Prochlorococcus marinus str. MIT 9313: one gene and its partner. The protein of the gene in region 2 binds, or shares a complex with, the protein of the main gene of each other region. Links are inferred from orthologs where the notes say so. Each region holds a gene or a part of one and is shown on either strand. Other genes may lie near its edges.

Evidence for each region.
Region 1: the proteins of carA (region 2) and carB are in contact, whole or in part, in a solved structure (PDB 1KEE), measured with the Escherichia coli proteins. The link is inferred for Prochlorococcus marinus str. MIT 9313 from one-to-one orthologs.

Annotation. Positions count from the first base shown.
Region 1 is NC_005071.1:896,011-906,201, forward strand. What follows is about bases 2,659-6,525. They hold carB (carbamoyl-phosphate synthase large subunit), read right to left. Parts: upstream 6,168-6,525; coding sequence 2,859-6,167; downstream 2,659-2,858. Other genes in these bases: AKG35_RS04270 (DUF3386 domain-containing protein), read right to left, coding at 2,659-2,823; AKG35_RS04280 (DUF3318 domain-containing protein), read left to right, coding at 6,288-6,525. In the rest of the region: AKG35_RS04260 (ABC transporter ATP-binding protein), read left to right, coding at 1-1,225; AKG35_RS04265 (DUF6447 family protein), read left to right, coding at 1,351-1,587; more of AKG35_RS04270, read right to left, coding at 2,149-2,658; more of AKG35_RS04280, read left to right, coding at 6,526-6,923; rsfS (ribosome silencing factor), read left to right, coding at 6,916-7,284; AKG35_RS04290 (asparaginase), read left to right, coding at 7,442-8,419; AKG35_RS12750 (hypothetical protein), read right to left, coding at 8,778-8,969; AKG35_RS04300 (hypothetical protein), read right to left, coding at 9,015-9,305; AKG35_RS04305 (Nif11-like leader peptide family natural product precursor), read left to right, coding at 9,443-9,706; AKG35_RS04315 (hypothetical protein), read right to left, coding at 9,992-10,191. UniProt on the Escherichia coli protein: Large subunit of the glutamine-dependent carbamoyl phosphate synthetase (CPSase).
Region 2 is NC_005071.1:704,132-713,285, forward strand. The notes cover bases 2,277-5,106. They hold carA (glutamine-hydrolyzing carbamoyl-phosphate synthase small subunit), read right to left. Parts: upstream 4,347-5,106; coding sequence 3,207-4,346; downstream 2,277-3,206. Other genes in these bases: rlmB (23S rRNA (guanosine(2251)-2'-O)-methyltransferase RlmB), read right to left, coding at 2,277-2,358; AKG35_RS03410 (Mini-ribonuclease 3), read right to left, coding at 2,373-2,780; AKG35_RS03415 (STAS domain-containing protein), read right to left, coding at 2,777-3,133; trpD (anthranilate phosphoribosyltransferase), read right to left, coding at 4,377-5,106. In the rest of the region: Asp-tRNA(Asn)/Glu-tRNA(Gln) amidotransferase subunit GatA, read right to left, coding at 1-373; AKG35_RS03400 (DUF1816 domain-containing protein), read right to left, coding at 410-706; more of rlmB, read right to left, coding at 751-2,276; more of trpD, read right to left, coding at 5,107-5,432; AKG35_RS12730 (hypothetical protein), read left to right, coding at 5,453-5,674; AKG35_RS03430 (ABC transporter ATP-binding protein), read left to right, coding at 5,935-7,686; AKG35_RS03435 (DUF7005 family protein), read right to left, coding at 8,075-9,004. UniProt on the Escherichia coli protein: Small subunit of the glutamine-dependent carbamoyl phosphate synthetase (CPSase).

The DNA of each region.
Region 1 (10,191 bases), 190 kb from region 2 along the record:
GAGAGCTGCCGAACGCAGCCAGCGTCAGGTGAGCGATCTTGCAGGGCTACTTGGTGAAGCAATCCAAGGGTTGCCTTTGGTGAGAGCCTTTGCTGCAGAACCCTGGCTTCAGAAGCGCTTTGATGCCGAAGTTGATCTTCATCGTCAAGCGCGATACCAAACCCTGCGTCTGCTAGCTCTACAGCATCCTGTCGTTGGCTTCATCGAAGCCGCTGGCATCCTCACAGTCTTGGCGATTGGTGCCGCTCGGATTCAAACCGGCGGAATGGATGGGCAAAGTTTCAGCAGCTATGTGGCTGCCTTGCTGATGCTGATCGATCCCATTAGCCACCTCACCACGAATTTCAATGAATTCCAGCAAGGCCAGGCCTCACTACGACGCCTGCGAGAAATTGAACGCGAACCACAGGAACCTCCTGACATTGACGAGGCTGAACCACTGGGTCGCTTAAAAGGTGATCTAGTGCTTCGTCACGTCAGTTTTGCCTATGTCAATGAGAAACAGGTGCTACACGATCTGTCTCTAGAAGTGAAGGCTGGCCAGACCGTTGCACTCGTGGGTCCATCTGGTGCTGGAAAGAGCACTCTGTTTTCATTACTTTTACGCTTCAACACGGCCCAGCAAGGAAAGATTCTTCTAGATGGTCATGAGCTCATCCAGGTCAAAGCCCAGGAGCTAAGACATCAGGTGGCCTTGGTGCCGCAACGAACAACAGTCTTCTCTGGCAGCGTCGAAGAAGCCATTCTTTTCGGTCGAAATGTGAGTAAAGAGAAGGTCAAAGAAGCAGCAATCCTTGCCAACGCTCACGATTTCATCATGTCCTTACCGGAAGGATATTCCACTCAATTGGAAGAACGCGGCACAAACCTTTCTGGTGGCCAACTGCAACGCATCGCCATTGCCAGAGCCGTGCTCGGCAATCCAGCCGTGCTGCTGTTAGATGAAGCCACTAGTGCACTAGACGCAGAAGCGGAAGCAGCGATACAACTTGGACTACGTCGTGCCATGCAAGGACGAACCGTTCTAGTGATTGCCCATCGTCTGGCAACTGTTCAGGAAGCCGATCAGATTGTTGTCTTAGAACAAGGACGTATCAGTGATCGTGGCAGCCATGACGAACTAATGGCCCGTACGGGACGCTATAGAGAGCTCTGCGAACGACAGTTCATTCGTGATTTGCAGAGTGTCTCAAAGAAAGACAAAGGGATTGTACGCATCCCATAGGATCAAGATCCAATCTTTGGTTCAATGCTAAAGATAATGCTCTGTTTCCCCTAACAATGGCTCCCAAATGGCCCTTAGGTAGGTCCAAAAGTACAAATGACACTCAAGAACAGAACTCAAACACAATGACTGACTCTGCCGCCAATAAATCTGACCCAGTGCTCACCTTCGAAGGCAAGCGCTACGACCTGAATGCACTACCAGATGAACTGAAGGAACTGATCCGTGGCATGCAAGTTGCTGATGCCCAACTACGCATGCACGAAGACACACTAAAAGTGCTGGCAGTAGGACGTCAGACTCTGGCAATGCAATTGAATGAAAAGCTCAAAGACGTCAGTCCTATGCCAGACGCGTCTTGAAGTGACGTTTTCAGCCTCACATCTACCCCTTTTTTAAATCGATAGTTTTTGTTTATGCCAAAGAATATTCGCTATCGCACTCACTAGTAAGCCCGTCAGGCTTAGAACAAGCATGAGCCCATAAGTGTATGAGCAACAGCCCAGACAAACCCTCGATCAGCAACAGGGATTGCACCAGCGAAACTTGAAATAGTGCCAGTGTCATCTCCATGGCCATGGTGACCCAATGTGGAGTCAGTAAATTCAGCGAGCTATTGATCTAGCCTCATAAAAGGCAAAGCCGAATGACCTGCATGATGAACAGCAATAGCATTGGCATATCAAGGGCATAAAGCCCACCCCTAATATCATCAAGCTGGCTGTAAGCAAGACAAGGATGACAATTGGTCAACCACAGATGAAAGTTTTACTCGAGTAAACTAAGTACAATAACACCTAAAAACAGATAGACTTAAAAGAATTAATTAGCTTTTCCAATAAAATCAATGCTGTCATCACTGACAATTAAGCAAAGAGCACCTATATTAATCTCAAAAAAATTGGCAACCATTATCAATTATTTTAAAGCTGCTCAAGATCTACGAACTTAAACAAATGCTGTTCAGCAGCCATTCCAGCAAAAGCATCTTTTTTCACTAACCTTTCACTCAATACCCACAAGCCATCATCAGCCAAGGGCACAAAAGTATCAGTGAACTGACTTAACCCACTGGTAGGCTCATTTGTTTTTGGGTCGTGGTATTGACTGCTGTAAGTATGACTTAGGTAGCCATAACCTGTATCCGTCGTACTTTTTGTAAAAATGGTCACCACTGTTCCGTGAATATGGCGATGAACCATCGTCACCACATCATTTTTGATCCGATAACGATCACCAAGATTTTTACCTCCAACGATCACTTCTAAGCCAACCTCATCGTTTTCACCTGCGGTAAAAGTGTTTTCACCATGGGTCTTTTCAAAACTGCGTCGTACTCGATGTATGGCAACTTCCCAAAGCTGGGAAGAGACAGCCTTAGCGATCAATTCATCTTCTATACCATCAATATGGGCCTTAAGATCTGCTCCCAACTCAAACTTCCCTTCCACGACACGATCATCCTTGACCCAGAGACACCGACCCCGATAACCAGAAAAGACCGGATCCCAGGTGTAGCGATTCTCATAAGCCGCCTGAAATAGTTCTCGACAATCACTACCAGGAGCCAAAACAATAGGGGAAGCGTTAGCGATCACGGCAAGAATTTCAGTTGAGCAAGCCTAATGGGAGATCAAACATGGATGTCTTGAAGCGCCGCTACGGATAATGACTGTTGTTGAAGTGCCGTAATTCCCTCAACAGCAGCTCGTGCTCCAGCAATCGTCGTAAGGGTAGGCACGGAGTAATCAAGAGCTGCTCGTCGCAAATATTTGTCGTCATGAGCGGCCTGACGGCCAATAGGTGTGTTGATCACCAACTGAATCTGACCAGAGCGAATCAAATCTTCGATATTGGGACGTCCCTCATGAACCTTAAGTACTGGCTGAACGTTCAATCCAGCCCGATTAAGGGCTTGAGCAGTTCCGGAGGTGGCCGTGAGATCAAAGCCAAGTTCAATCAGCCTTTCAGCGACAAGTATTAGTGCTGGCTTATCCCGGTCATGAGTAGAGAGAAAGACAGTGCCACGAATAGGGAGGGAATCACCAGCTGCAATTTCAGACTTGGCAAACGCCATGCCAAAACTGGAAGCTGAACCCATCACTTCTCCAGTGGACCGCATCTCCGGGCCAAGCACCGAATCGGCCCCAGGGAAACGACGGAATGGCAATACGGCTTCCTTGACAGACTGAAGAGGCGGTTGAGGCTCATGCGTAAGTCCAATAGCCGCCAAAGTCTCTCCTGCCATGAGCCTAGTTGCGATCCTGGCCAGGGGTACTCCTGTGGCTTTAGCCACAAAAGGAACGGTACGAGAAGCACGAGGGTTGGCCTCGATGATGAACACTTGTTCATCACCCGCTTCATCCCGCTGGACAGCGAACTGCAGATTGATCAACCCCTGAACTTTGAGCGCAAGGGCCAACGCTTCACTCCAGAGACGAATCGTGCGAAGGGCTTGCTCACCAAGAGAGATGGAGGGAAGGCAGCAAGCGGAATCACCAGAATGAATTCCAGCAGGCTCAATGTGTTCCATCAAACCGCCAATCACTACAACTCCATCAGAGTCACAGAGAGCGTCAACATCAACTTCCACAGCATTTTCCAGATACTGATCGATGAGCACTGGATGATCAGGTTCGACCTGAACCGCTTCAGCCATATAGCGATTCAACTCTTGTTCATCAAACACCACCTCCATGGCTCGGCCTCCAAGCACATAAGAGGGACGAACAACAACGGGATAACCAATGCGAAGTGCTACGGCTCGGGCATCTTTTTCACTGCGAGCCAAGCCATTACGTGGCTGGCGAATTTGAAGCTGCCGCAGGATCGCCTCGAACTGTTCACGATCTTCAGCCCGATCAATTGATTCTGGTGATGTACCCCATATCCGTGTGCCTGTTGACTTTCCGATCGAACTCTCTAGCCAACGAAGCAAGGGAATCGCCAACTTGAGTGGGGTCTGACCACCAAACTGAACAATGACACCATTAGGCCGTTCAGCCTCGATCACATTGAGTACATCCTCAAGAGTAAGAGGTTCGAAATAAAGTCTGTCACTGGTGTCATAGTCAGTGGAGACAGTTTCGGGATTACTGTTAACCATCACAGTGACAAATCCCTTGTCCTGCGAAGCAAATGAAGCATGGCAACAGCAATAGTCAAACTCAATTCCTTGGCCGATACGATTAGGACCGCCGCCAAGAATCATCACTTTTGCGCGGTTGTCTGTAACGACCTCACTTTCCGGCTCAAGTTTATACAATTGGTCATCAGAATCAAGACGGTACAGGGGTCGCTCATAAGTTGAATAATGATATGGAGTAGTAGATGAAAATTCGGCAGCGCAAGTATCGACTGTCTTAAAAACAGGTTTGATATTTAACAGTTCACGACGTGCACGTACAGCGAGCTCTTCAGAACCTGTCGCCCAAGCAATCTGACGATCGGAATAGCCAAGCTGCTTCAAGCAGAGTAGAGACTGCTGATCCAATTCATCTAATGTGCGGCCATGCAGATGCGTTGTCTCAATATTGATCATGTGGCGTAATTTGGCTAAAAACCAAATATCAATTTTGCTCAAAGCGTAAATATCATGGTCACTGCGTCCGGCCAACATCGCTGTTCTCACTGCCATGATCCGCTCAGGAGAAGGCGTGCGCAACAAACGCTCAATTTCTGTAGGCGTAAATTCTGGCTCTTGCCGATCACAACCCCAACCAGCCCGCCCAATTTCTAGAGAACGCATCGCTTTCTGAAAAGACTCTTCGAAACAGCGACCGATCGCCATTGCCTCTCCCACAGACTTCATTGCCGTAGAGAGAACAGCAGGGCTGCCCTTAAACTTCTCAAATGCAAATCGTGGAATCTTCGTGACAACATAATCAATTGTGGGTTCAAAACACGCTGGTGTCTTACCCGTGATGTCGTTGATAATTTCGTCAAGGGTATAACCAACAGCAAGACGAGCAGCAATCTTGGCAATTGGAAACCCCGTGGCCTTACTTGCCAGCGCTGATGATCGACTAACGCGCGGATTCATTTCAATAACAACCACCTCGCCATCATCTGGATTGATCGCGAACTGAATATTGCTACCCCCCGTAGCAACACCTATCTCACGAATAATGGCAATGGATTGATCTCTAAGCCTCTGATACTCACGATCGGTGAGAGTTTGCGCAGGAGCAACAGTGATTGAATCTCCTGTATGAACACCCATTGCATCGAGATTTTCAATGCTACAGACGATCACAACGTTATCCGCCAAATCACGCATCACCTCTAACTCGAACTCCTTCCAACCCAACAACGACTTTTCGATCAAGATCTGAGAAACCGGGCTGGCATCAAGACCGCTTTTGCAGATCGCTGCAAATTCTTCAGGGTTGTAAGCAATGCCACCACCACTGCCACCAAGAGTGAAGGCCGGTCGGATGATGCGCGGAAAACTATTAATCACTTCACCAACCTCTTCTGCCTCCTTGAGGCTGGAAGCAATCCCTGAAGGACAAACGTTGACTCCTATACGCTCCATCGCCTGCTTAAACAGCTGGCGATCTTCGGCCTTTCGAATTGCAGCTAGATCTGCACCGATCAACTCAACGCCAAAACGTTCGAGTGTGTGGTTTTCAGCCAATTCCACCGCCAAATTAAGAGCCGTCTGGCCGCCCATGGTTGGCAGCAACGCATCAGGGCGCTCTAACTCAATGACGCGAGTCACAACCTCGGGCGTGAGCGGCTCGATATAGGTGCGATCAGCCATCTCCGGATCCGTCATGATTGAGGCCGGATTGGAATTCACCAACACCACCTCAAAACCTTCATCCCGCAAGGCCTTACATGCTTGAGTGCCGGAATAATCAAATTCACAGGCCTGGCCAATCACGATCGGACCTGACCCCAGCAGAAGGATGCGACGCAGATCAGACCTACGGGGCATGGAATTTCGGGTGTTGGCCAAACGCGACTAGCTTCCCACGCAACGTCAGAGATAGCTCAGGGAAAACACCCAGGCGCCATGTAGTCGCTAGCTTGATGAGTACGGAGAGAGATCAAGACCATGAGCGAACTCCAGCGCCTTAAGGGGCAGCTGCCGCCAGAGATGCAGAGCTGGGTGTTCGTGGAGGCGGCAGCAGCGGTAGATCCACCGCTCATCACCCTCGAGGAAATCGGACGCGATGAGGTCGAGATCCAAATCGATCTCGAACAATGGGACAATTTCGCGCTCGACCATCGCAACTTGCTTTTTTGGCATGAAGTTGGTCGAGTCCAGAACGACACCATTCCTCGCGATGGCTGGGAAATGGCTGCTCTAGCCATCGGCCTCGGCGGTGCAATTGGTGAACTCTGGGTTCAAGACGGATTGTTGCTATTAATGGCCCTAGGTCTTTCGGGCTTCGCTGGATATCGGCTCTATTTAAAAAACAACTCTGAAAAGCGGCTTCAGGATGCAATCGCTGCCGATGAACGGGCTATTGATCTGGCCTGTCGTTTTAATTACAGCGTGCCGAATGCCTACAAGAGCCTTGGGGGAGCGCTAAAGGAGCTTGTGGAACAAACCCGCAAAAAGAAGAAGCGAAGCTTCTATGAAGATCGATTGGAAGCCCTTAGAAAAAGTGCTGAAAAAGCTCGAGCAGAGATGGCTGAACAGGAAGGATCTCGCCAATCCGTAAGCAGTGAGAACGTCTATGGATAGTGAACAGCTAGCAGAAATGGCCGCTGAAGCCTGCGACGATCGCAAAGCTACAGACATTCAACTGATCCGAATCGATGAGGTCTCCAGCCTGGCGGACTGGATGGTGATTGCCGGAGGACTGTCTGAAGTCCAAGTACGAGCAATTGCTAAATCTGTGGAAGATCGCCTTGAGGTAGAAGCCGATCGATTGCCATTGAGAAGCGAAGGTCTTAATGAAGGGAAATGGGCTCTGCTCGATTACGGCGAATTAATCGTGCATGTTCTACAGCCAAGCGAACGAGGCTTTTACGACCTGGAAGCCTTCTGGAGTCATGGAAAGCATCACGGCTTCATGAGCTCGAATCTCTCTCAAGCATCCTGAGACTTAAAAACACCACTTTGAATGAGTAGCAATTAACACCAACTCGAAGTTCCATTGCTTGGTTATTTGGCACGAACCATGGACTTCATCACAAGCTTCATCATCCAAGGGGGCGAGTCTCTGCCAGGCTCTCTGAAGCCCAAAAGTCTGCTTGAGCATGAATCTTCCAACCTGGTTCGGAAGCTCCCAGCGTTCGAGCACAACGCCTCTTGAAGTAAGCCTTAAGCGTGGCTCCAGCGTGGAGTCGATCCATCGCGTGCATGCTGTGGTTTGCGATGGGCGAGGGCGCGTCCTGATGCGAGCGGGTTGTGCAGACTTTGAAACCTTCATCCGTTCAGCTCTAAAGCCCTTTCAAGCACTGCCATTTTTGAGTAGTGGTGCAGCGGAGCAAATGAACTGTGGAGAAAAAGGATTAGCAATCTGCTGTGGATCCCATTCAGGGACACCCGCCCATGCCCGCGAAGCCTTCAGGTTGCTTTGGAATGCCGAGCTAGACCCAAGCCTGCTGCAATGCCCCATTCCAAGGGGAGGCACGAGCCCGCTAGAGCACAACTGCTCCGGGAAACATGCTGGCTTTCTTGCGACGAGCAAGAAAATGGGTTGGCCCCTTGATTCATACCTGCAAGGCAACCATCCTCTGCAAGTCGAAGTGAATCGACGCATAGCCGAACTGCTTGGGCTACCGGCCGACGAGCTCGTAGCTGCCAGGGATGACTGTGGAGCACCAACCCTTCGCCTACGGCTAGACCAAATCGCTCTGCTCTATGCCCATCTCGGGGCATCACGTCAGGCAGAAATGGAACAAGTGATCAGGGCGATGTTGGCCCATCCTGAACTCGTAGCAGGGGAAGGCCGATTTGACACTGAGCTCATGCGACGAGCTCACGGACAAATCGTGAGCAAGGGTGGAGCAGAAGGTGTCCAATGTCTAAGCCGCGTTGGTGAAGGGATGGGTGTAGCGATCAAAGTAGAAGACGGATCCAAACGAGCAAAACACGCTGTAGCGCTCCACCTACTTCGCCAACTTGATTGGCTCACCCCAACCGGACTGCAAGAATTAGAGGAACAGGTGTTGCTCATTGCTCCAGGTGTGCAGCTGGAAGTGGCCGGCGCTCTTCGATACCAGGAAACCTAAACAAAGACCAGGTTGCACAAGCCTCAAAAGGTATGCTTTGAGGGTCACCGCGGGGTAGAGCAGTCTGGTAGCTCGTCGGGCTCATAACCCGAAGGTCGGGAGTTCAAATCTCCCCCCCGCCACCTCTTAAAAGCCCCTCTCTGAGGGGTTTTTTAATGTCCTGGACTAGGAAATTCTAAAACTGACAGGAGTGAGCAAGCTGTCCCTAATCGCACAAGATAAACCCCAATAAACCAGTTTGGTGTGGTAGTTGCCTACCACAGTAAAAGCAGATCCCGGTACACTTAAGTGAGGAAAACAGCCATCAAAATGTTCAATGCCGAACATTTCGAGGTGTGCCTCTCAAGTTAGTGCCACATCAGCTAGAGGGGTCGAGAGGATGCCAAAAGGAACGCAGAAGAAGCTCAACGAGTTCGACACCTAGGCCAACGCTCTCGTTACCTCTAGGTGTCGGTTCCGGATGGTCAGGAGGAAACGGAACTATGTAATCCGGGTTCTCAACTACAAGCCCGTCTGGAACATAGTCATGCGCTACTGAAAAGCTAACCATCAACTTCTCACCTCTAGCCAATACCTATATCTCCTTAACTCACTCTCAGCACGTGAACTGAATATCACCATCTCTGATTCCATTTTTTTTATATTTCACGGCAAGTTGATGCCAATCCTCAGGGATTTGATTGAGGCGAATATCCCAAGCCAAAGGCAATCGTTGTTGGCCTGGTGAGATCTTATTTTTCTTGCTTCTAGTTCTTGCACTGCTCACCAGCCGTTTAAGTATGCGACTACCCCAGTGGCACTTTGGAGCGCCTTTGCCGTGATGGCGATAGCGCTGGCAGAAACGTTCATAGCGCTTGGCACAACCATCGAACGTTGCCGAGAGCATTAAAAAGGCATGGCTCCATTCACTGATGCCGTCTGATTGCAACCTGATGTAGTTGAAGTTTCATACAATTCAATCGATACTTGTGCATTCATCAGCCTTAGATTGTGCTATACATAAAGCATAGACAACTACATCTGATGTCAGAAGAACAACTCAAGGCATTTATTGCCAAAGTTCAAGCCGATGCTTCACTACAGGAACAGTTAAGGACAGAAGGAGCTGATGTTGTAGCCATTGCCAAAGCTGCAGGCTTCTCGATTACCACAGAAGACCTAAACTCTCATCGCCAAAATCTGTCTGATGATGAGCTGGAAGGTGTGGCTGGGGGAGGGGGGAAAATGACTGTACGCGGAAGAGACATGAGCTGTGGGTGTCAGGATTACTGGGAGGATGATTACTGACAAACAAACTGTCGCAGACATATATTCAGCTGTCCCTTGCAGCTGCCTCTGACAGGACATACCACAGCCTACACACTCAAAGCCCTTGCATTAGCAGGGGCTTTTTATTTCATCAACGACTTCCATATTTGCTTAAAACGGCATCCGATACCTGGCACCATTGACTTGCAAAAAGTTACCTTGATGTCTTATTTAGCAGGCAACAACCACCAATAGTTTTTCGTATTCATCACAAATTTGCCTCTAAATCCTTTTGCCCTAAAACTACTTATATTCCTAACTTAATCACCACAGTCTGAGAGTTTGATCTCCATCTCTGATTCCATTTGTTTTTCTAAATCTCACCGCAACCTGATGCCACTCCTCAGGGATTTGATTGAGGCGAACATCCCAATCCCATGGCAATCGTTGTTGGCCTGGTGAGATCTTATTTTTCTTGCTTCTAGTTCTTGCACTGCTCACCAGCCGTTTAAGTATGCGACTAC
Region 2 (9,154 bases):
CCATGGCGAACTCATCGAGATTTGTTTTCCCGAGAAGTACAGCACCGGCCTGCCAGAGGCGCTCAGTGACGGTGGATTCATAGGGCGGCACAAAGGTTTCCAGCATTCGACTGGAACAGGTGGTGCGTATTCCTTTCGTGCAGAGGTTGTCCTTAATTGCCAAAGGCACACCAGCCAGAGGTGGCAGAGACTCACCCGCAGCCAAGGCCTCATCGATGCGATCGGCATCGGCACGAGCTCGATCTGCTGTGATATCCAGAAAAGCGTGCAGAGTGGGATCCACCACTGCGATACGAGCAAGTTGGTGATCTGTGAGTTCCCTGGCGGAAACCTCGCCGAGCTTTAGTTGCTGACGCCATTCAGCGATCGCCATCGGCTTGCGGTGCTGTGCTGTGCAGCAGCGACGCTATCAGTCGTCTGACCAGCCTTCGACTGCGATCGTCAGCGGCTCAACGCGACGACAACGCACGAGGGTGTGATTCACAGACGCAGGTCCCTCAAAAGAGAGATCCGCAACGAAGGTCGATAGCTTGACCTCAAGACTCTTTCGGGTCACAAAAGGGCCGAACCAATAGGTGACATTTGGTTCACGGGTTTCAACCCTGGCCCACCAAGCCAAACCAAAGCCATTGACGAGGCTACGCAGGGGCCTAATCAATGAGCCCATGATTGAGGTTTGCGGATGAGCATTATTTTGCCTCGTCATGTTCCAATTGGTGTTCCGCTGTCGGCTGCGAAGGAATTTTTGGATCAACGCTGAACACTCTCTTCATCAGGTGATTGATCCTCACAAACGTCAAAATTGCAATCCTGACTGGTCAGCAAATCCTCATCCTCAATCGAAGTTCTTTCTGCCTGCAAATCCCCTATTTGGCGATCCATCGGTGGTTCATCATCTTTGGAACAAAGTTGCTGGTTAGCCAAGCTGGATGGCAAAGCCTCCCCAAACCGCTCAATCTCATCTGGCTGATGGATTGGCGAATGATTGGTCTTGGCAATGGGTTCTGACTCCACGGAAATGGAGTCGCAAGAGATGACCGGCAAAGGGCATTGAGGCCGCGCGATCCTGGGGGATGGAGTTTGGCCATGAACCCCCTTCATCCAGCCACGACGGGCAACCTCGTATAAACACATCGCAGTAGCAACAGAGGCATTCAGACTGGGAGTAACCCCCCGCAATGGAACGCGTACAAGCTGATCGCAATGGCGACGAGTTAGGAGAGAGATCCCCTGCTTCTCTGATCCCGTTACGATCACTAAAGGTCCGTCTAGATCGACATCTGGAAGGGTGATGTCCCCTTCCTCCGCCAGGCCAATAACTCGATATCCCGCCTGCTTCAGTGCTTCTAAAGAGCGATTGAGATTCACGACACGCGCTACTGGTAGATGCTCCAAAGCGCCTGCTGCAACCTTGGCCACCGAACCAGTGAGACCAGCACTTCGTCGTTGTGGGAGAACAACTCCATGGGCGCCTAGAGCCTCTGCAGATCGAATAATGGCGCCAAGATTGTGGGGATCCGTTAGGCCATCGAGGGCAAGTAAAAGGGGCGATTCCCCAAGACCCGCACATCCCTCGATCAGACTTTGCAAATCAAGGGTCTCCGCGGCAGCAGTCTGTAGAACAATTCCTTGATGCACAGCACCACCTGTGAGTTGACCGAGACGAGCCCAGGTAACTTCTTCCACCAGTACTCCTGAGGACTTGGCCTCACGAAGCAATTGCAAAAACCTTGGTGCGCTTCGTAAATCTGATGTGCACCAGATGCGATGAATCGGGCGGCCAGCTTCCAGAGCAGCTTGGCTGGCATGACGTCCCCAAAGCAAATCATCGGCAGCAGCCGGTCCGAATGTTTCTGCCTCTGGAACGCGATCCGAAGTAGATGGATCGAATCTTTTTGAAGGCAACTGCCTGTCTGCAGGACGTGAACGTTCTCCCAAGGAGGGACGTCGCCCTAGCCGTTCATCGCTGCGACGTCGTGATGGCCTCTGATCACGAAATCGACGAGCCTCTTTTCTGTCAGTTTCACTTGCACGCCCTTGTTCAGAGCGAGGCCGATCCCGGCTAAAACGCCCCTGCTCAGAGCGAGAACGATCACGGTTAAAACGGCCCTGCCCAGAGCCTTCACCATTGGATACTTTTGAAGGGCTATCACCAGCTTCTCCATCAGGCCTGGAGCGATACACCCCTCGCGGTCCAGAGGAACGACCACCCGATGGGCGGCTGCCGGAAGAGCGGCTTCCGTAAGCAGATCGACCAGAAACCCCATCGCCATCCCGTCGGATCCCACCAGGACGACCTCCTCTAGGACGACCACCACGAGGGGGGTTGCCTGAACGGCGATCAAAGCGGGAGCTCATAAGAAGAGAAGAAGCTATAGCAAGTCGTGTTCGGTCTCCTCCAGTTGATCCAAGAGCTGCGCAAGCCGCGCCGGATTCTGCAAAAAGAGCCAGCCAACCATTGTCTCAAACCCTGTGGCCTTGCCGTAGGTCGCTGCATCTCCACGGCGTGGTCCTCGTCCGGATTTGTTACGACCTCGCCGTACCAAATCCTTCTCAAGATCTGAAAGATGCGGATCTAAGCGAAGCAGAGCTTCTGCCTGCGCAGCGGCCTTAACCTCGTCAACAACAGCTCGGTGGAGATCTTCAGATCTGCCAGGTTGGTAACAATGACGCAGACGCTGATGCAATTCCCAAACAGCATCACCAAGCCAAGCCAACTGCAACGGTCCCAGTTCATTAGCACCGCCAATCGCTGACTGACTACGAATCCAATTGTTCAAGCCTTCAACTGATTTAAAGCCGTACGCAGATCAACTGCCAGGTGGAGAAAATCCTCAAGCCGCACAAGTTTCACAGTTTGGACGACCCTTGCATTGCCCACAAGGGCAAATGACCGTTTGGCATCGGTGCACTTCTTGGCAGTTTGAACCAAAGCCCCTAGACCAGAAGAGTCAAGAAAGTCAATCTTGTTCAGGTCAATAACCAAAGGAGCAGCATTGGCCATGAGCACATCCTCTACGTAGGTGATGAACTGCTTCTCGGAATAAGCGTCTAGCTGTCCAGTGAACTGGAACACCAGACAACCCTGCCGACGTTCAAAACCCCCTCTTAGAGAAACGGTCAGTCGCTGCAATTCTGTGATGGGACCAGTCCCCCGGGACGCAATGGCACGAAGTGTAGTGATACTGAGTGATCCGCACCACGCTTCAGCGACGATCTGCCATCAGCTCAACAAAGTGAGCGAAGTGGTGGTCTGCATCATGAGGACCAGGACTCGCCTCCGGGTGGTATTGCACACCAAAGACAGGTCGATCCCGATGCGCTATCGCGGCAACAGTGCGGTCATTGAGATTGAGATGGGTCACAACCACGTTGACCTGTGACAGAGACGAGGCGTCAAGTGCGAATCCATGGTTTTGACTGGTGATCTCCACCTGCCCCGTTGTGCCGCAGGGATGGTTGAGCCCGCGATGGCCATAGGCCAATTTGAAAGTACGGCCACCCATGGCAAGCCCAATAATCTGATGACCCAGGCAAATGCCAAACAGGGGGATATCAACCTTATTGAGAAGATCTTTAACCAGGGCAATACCACCAGTCACGGCAGCAGGGTCACCAGGTCCATTAGATAGAAAAACGCCCTCGGGTTGTGAACTCAACACGGTGGCTAAATCTGAACTGGCCGGCAGGACGGTGACCTCACAACCGTGAGCGACCAAACGGTCGAGTATGGCCCGCTTGATACCGAAATCAATCGCGACAACGTGATAGGGCGAATCAATTTGTTGCTTCAACCTTTGATCAAAGCCCACAGCACAAGTTGATCTCCAGCGGTATGGATCTTTCGTTGAGACCTGATCTGCAAGGTTTAATCCCTCCATCGATGGAGCCTGCTGCAACAGTTCCATCAGCTGCTTAGGGGTGGAACCATTGCTGCTTATGACCCCATTCATGGCTCCGACCTCGCGCAGATGTCTCACAAGCGCCCTGGTATCAACACCTGAGATACCAACAACTCTTTTCTCCTCCAGCCAAGTCTGCAGCGACTGTTGGCAACGCCAACTGCTCGGCGTTGGGGAGAGTTGACGGGCGATGACACCCCTTGCATGCGGCCGGGATGATTCTTGATCATCAAGATTTACGCCTGTGTTGCCCAACTCTGGATAGGTGAATGTGACCAACTGACCGGAGTAACTGGGATCCGTAAGGACTTCCTGGTAGCCCGTCATGCCGGTGTTGAAAACCACCTCGCCCATCGCGTCACCGCAATGACCAAAGGCCTCCCCCTCAAGCACCGTTCCATCAGCAAGCATCAAGAGCGCCGAATTTCGCGATGAAGCAATCATCAGCAGAAGGATCCCGAAGTCATCGCAGTCTCATTCTCCAATTTGATGATCAAGTGCCATGCGGAGCCCTTCTAGCCGTTGCCAGGGGAGGCCTTCCTGCAGGCAAGTCTTTGCAGTAGAAACACCTGCTTGTAAATCATCTTGTAGGCCAGCAGCCCAGAGCACTAGGGCTGTGTTCAATGCCACCACATCCCGTTGAGGGGCGGTACCACCTCCCTGAAGTACAGCGGAAAGAATCGCTTGATTTGTTGCCAAATCACCACCCTGGAGAGCCTGCAAAGGAGCTCTAGTAAGCCCGAGTTCTGCCGAATCGATCGATGCTTGTCGTAAGTGACCATTCTCAAGCAAACGCATTGCATTGGCTCCCTCCAACGACGCTTCATCAAGGCCTCCAGCGCCATGGACAACAACGGCCCGCTGCAAGCCAAGCCGTTGCAATGCTTCCGCCATTGGATTGAGCAGCTCAGCCTTAGCTACCCCGAGAACCTGGGCATTTGGTTGCAAAGGATTCACCAGTGGACCCAGAAGATTGAAGACGGTGCGCACTCCAAGGCTGCGCCGCAACGGGGCCAAGTTGACCAAAGCGGGGTGCCAGGCTGGGGCAAATAAAAATGTGACGCCTACCTCAACCAGGGCCTCCACCACGGAGACAAGAGGGGCCTTGAGCTGTAGACCCAGGCCCTCAAGAACATCTGCTGAACCGACTTTGCCACTTGCACTGCGATTGCCATGCTTAGCCACATTCGCCCCGCAGGCGGCAGCAGTAAACGCCACTGCGGTTGAGATGTTGAAGGTGTCTGCACCGTCGCCACCTGTTCCACAAGTGTCGACCATAGGGATGTCTGGCAATGGGCAAGGCAAGGGACAAGCACCTCGCAACACCTGGGCCATGCCTGATAACTCATTTCCTGTTACCCCCTTGGCTCGTAAAGCCGCTAGAAACGCACCGGTCTGCACAGGGGTTAGTTGTTCCGCCAACCAAGCCTCCATCAAGGCAGTTGCTTCCACCTCAGGAAGGTTTTGTCCCTCGAGCAACATCTCGAGGATTTGCGACCAAGAGGAAGAGGCAGTAACTGAAGTAGGCATCGGAGCAGAAAAAAACCCGGGTGCAAAGCACTCCGGGCTGGGTGATGGGGACAACACCACTATCCCCTAAAACTTTGCTACTGGCGAGAATTTCTACAAGAGAACAGCAAGAAAGACCTCTGATCCATCCAAACGGCGCTATTGAAGCTCTGGATAGGAACGACTTTCTGATTGCTGCAACTAGTGCCAAGGCCAAAGGTCTCAGGCATTTAGCGCTGCGTCATTCAATCCCAAAAACTTAAGGATCTTGAGACATTCACACTAAAAATCTTGCACCCCTGAAGGACGATGAATCGAATCAACAATCAGGGCATAGAGACCAGATTTACATCCGGAGCTCGTTCGTTAGTGAGCAGCAACGTTACTTAATCGCCAGCATTCAGCTGGATTGGATGGTTCTAATGCGCATTAGCTAAGGATCTGTGATCGCAATGTTTCAAGAATCCCTCTAGGCTCGCTCATCAAACTGGCTGCATAGGTTGAACCATGTAGCGATACCTGCATGGCAGCATTTCGCCTCGATCTCATTGGTCGTTATCTAAAGCCCCATCGCCGCACTGTGCTGATGGGTGCAATGGCCCTCGTAGTGGTGAACATTGTCAGCGTCATCATCCCCCTAGAGGTGAGGCGCATCATTGATGATCTCCAAGAAGGCTTTGCCATCACTGACGTGATGCGTCAGGCCAGCTGGATTGTGATTCTCGCCAGCATCATGGGCATCGTGCGTTTGGTGTCTAGGCAACTGGTTTTCGGTGTCGGTCGCCAAGTGGAGGTGGACCTGCGCCAGCGCATTTTTGACCACATGCTTAGGCAGGAACCAGGCTGGGTGCAGGAGACTGGTAGTGGTGAAGTCATTAGCCGCGCAACCAGCGATGTTGAAAACATTCGTCGTCTACTTGGCTTCGCGATTCTTAGCCTTACCAACACTGTGTTGGCTTACTGCTTCACTCTTCCCGCGATGCTGGCCATCGACCCAGGCTTAACCCTGGCCGCAATCTCTCTCTATCCAGTAATGCTTGGCACTGTGCGCCTGTTTGGGGGGCGAATGATGCGGCAACAAAAACGCCAGCAGGAAGCTCTATCAAGTCTCAGCGAACTGATCCAGGAGGATCTCTCAGGCATAAGTGCCATCAAGATCTATGGCCAGGAGCAACCTGAACAGGATGCCTTTGCGGAGCGAAACAATACCTATAAAGATAGTGCTATTCGCCTGGCACGAACTCGCAGCACCCTCTTCCCCTTGCTGGGTGGAATCTCCTCGGTTTCACTGCTCCTACTTTTGGCACTTGGCAGCGGTCAACTGGAACAAGGCACCCTCAGCATCGGCGGATTGGTGGCCTTGATCCTTTTTGTAGAGCGCTTAGTTTTTCCTACTGCACTACTTGGTTTCACCCTCAACACGTTCCAGACCGGACAGGTGAGCTTGGAGCGTGTGGAAGAGCTTCTGCAGCGTATCCCGATGATTCGCAACCCAACCACACCATTAAGCCTGGAGACGCCGCTCAAAGGTCGAATCGAAGCACGTGAACTGCGGATTCGTTACGACAAAAGCAAGACCGACTCGCTGTCGGGACTGAGCTTTGTGATCAATCCAGGTGAACTCGTCGCCGTGGTGGGGCCAGTGGGATGTGGGAAAACGACCCTGGCAAGAGCTCTCGGAAGGATGGTGGAAGTTCCAAGGGGGCAACTTTTCATTGACAACCATGATGTCAATGATTTGCTGCTCGAGGATCTGCGCAGCAATGTTGCACTTGTTCCGCAAGAGGGCTATCTCTTCACCAGCAGCCTCGCCGACAACCTTCGTTACGGCGATCCTCAGGCCTCTATGGAGCGAGTTGAAACATCTGCGAGGCAGGCCCGACTGATGGATGACATCAGGGGCTTCCCGGATGGATTGGAAACGCTTGTAGGCGAAAGAGGCATCACTCTCAGTGGCGGGCAGCGTCAACGAACTGCTCTTGGCAGAGCACTTCTAGTGGAGGCTCCTGTTGTGGTTCTTGATGACGCTCTAGCCAGTGTGGACAACAAAACAGCTGCGTCAATCCTGAGTTCGATTCGTGCCCAACAGAATCAGACAATCCTGATGATTAGCCATCAGCTTTCTGCGGCCGCTGCCTGCGATCGAATTCTTGTGATTGAACAAGGACGGCTGGTGCAACAAGGCCATCACACTGACTTACTTGCTGTCCAGGGACCATACCGCAGCCTTTGGGAACGGGAGCAAGCTGGTGATCAAATGGAAGCCGTTGCCTAAGCAAATTAAAGCTTTTATTAATGATATGAGTTGATCAAAATTAAATCACTGTCATCTTTTGAAAAATATACTAAAAATTCAGTGATAATAGTCTACTTTGTATTACATTCAATTGTCTTTTGTTGGTATTGATATTGATAGCTATCTCTCTTTGATTTGTCTCGCCCCTCTTCTATTTTTTATTATTGCTACACGTCCTATTTAATCCTAGTCAGGCAAGTTAGAGTTCGACTCCTGCTTACATAGTTTTTCTCTTTTGCCAAATGTTTAGTTTAATTTGCATCTATACTTATGTCAGTGACACATGTTGTTGTAAGCAATCTATTTCAATAGAGTCTTCTTTTGTATCAAAGATAATTTATAAATCTGTTCCAAACTCGGCTTGTGTCTACGAGCTCTTGTTGGCCGTAAATGGTTGATCAAGCTTCTGATTCATCAGATAGTTTAGTAGAGCCATTCGCTCATCTGGTATTATTCCTGCTTCTAATAATTGCTCTAACTCATTTGCACGTTGCAGTACATATTGACAAGCTAATCTACTGGCATTCTTATTCAATCCTTTTAGATATGTATGAACTCGTCCAGTTGTGGTTGTTGAAGCATCATTATTTAGCCCTAGCCCTTGTCTAAACAAGTCGGCAGAAAACACATTTAGCGCCCTAAGCATACCTAGGGCATCTGCAACCAGTTCATCAAATAGGTTTAACCTCATTTCTCCGGCTAATCGTTCTGTGGCGAGATGGGTTAGTTCATGTTCTAGTCGCCAACTTTGAGAGATTTCAAGCCATGCTTTTGTTGTCGGTTTCCCTGGGATAACACTTATAGGTAGTGAGCTATATGGAGAGCGATGTAGGATAATCAACTGACAACGTTCCTTAATATTTATATTTTGGATTAACCCCCAGTGAATTAAACCAGCAACAGCTTGGGCATGAACAGAAGATTGGATATGTGTTTGTTCACAGCGGTATGCTAAGCAACGTACCACATTCAAAAAATCATCCTGATCATTTATCTCTATTACAGGGTATGTTCCGCATGGGTGATCGACTAATCGAACTGAAAACCCTTGTTGATCCTTAAGCTTCAGAATGTTATCATTTTCTACATTATTCATTGCTTTACCTCGTAGTACTAATTGTTTGTATCTCTCGGATTTATTCGCTCCATCATGAGGATTAATCCATAGCTGTGGTAGATAGGAACGCAAACTCTCGAAATATCCTTCGCAAGCTGTCTCTTGTAGCCATTTTTGCCACCATTCAATGCCTGGATGCACTGGTAGAGGAAGGCTTGGCCATTTTTTAGTAGATTGCATAAAGGGTCTACAGTACTCTTCAATTGATATATTTGAAACTGAACTCATTTTTCTAGGGAAATTGAATATTCAAATTATTATTATAGTTGATTTCAAGCGTTAATCTCTGATAAGTATTCAGATGCCTAGCCAACCTAACAAATAGCCTTC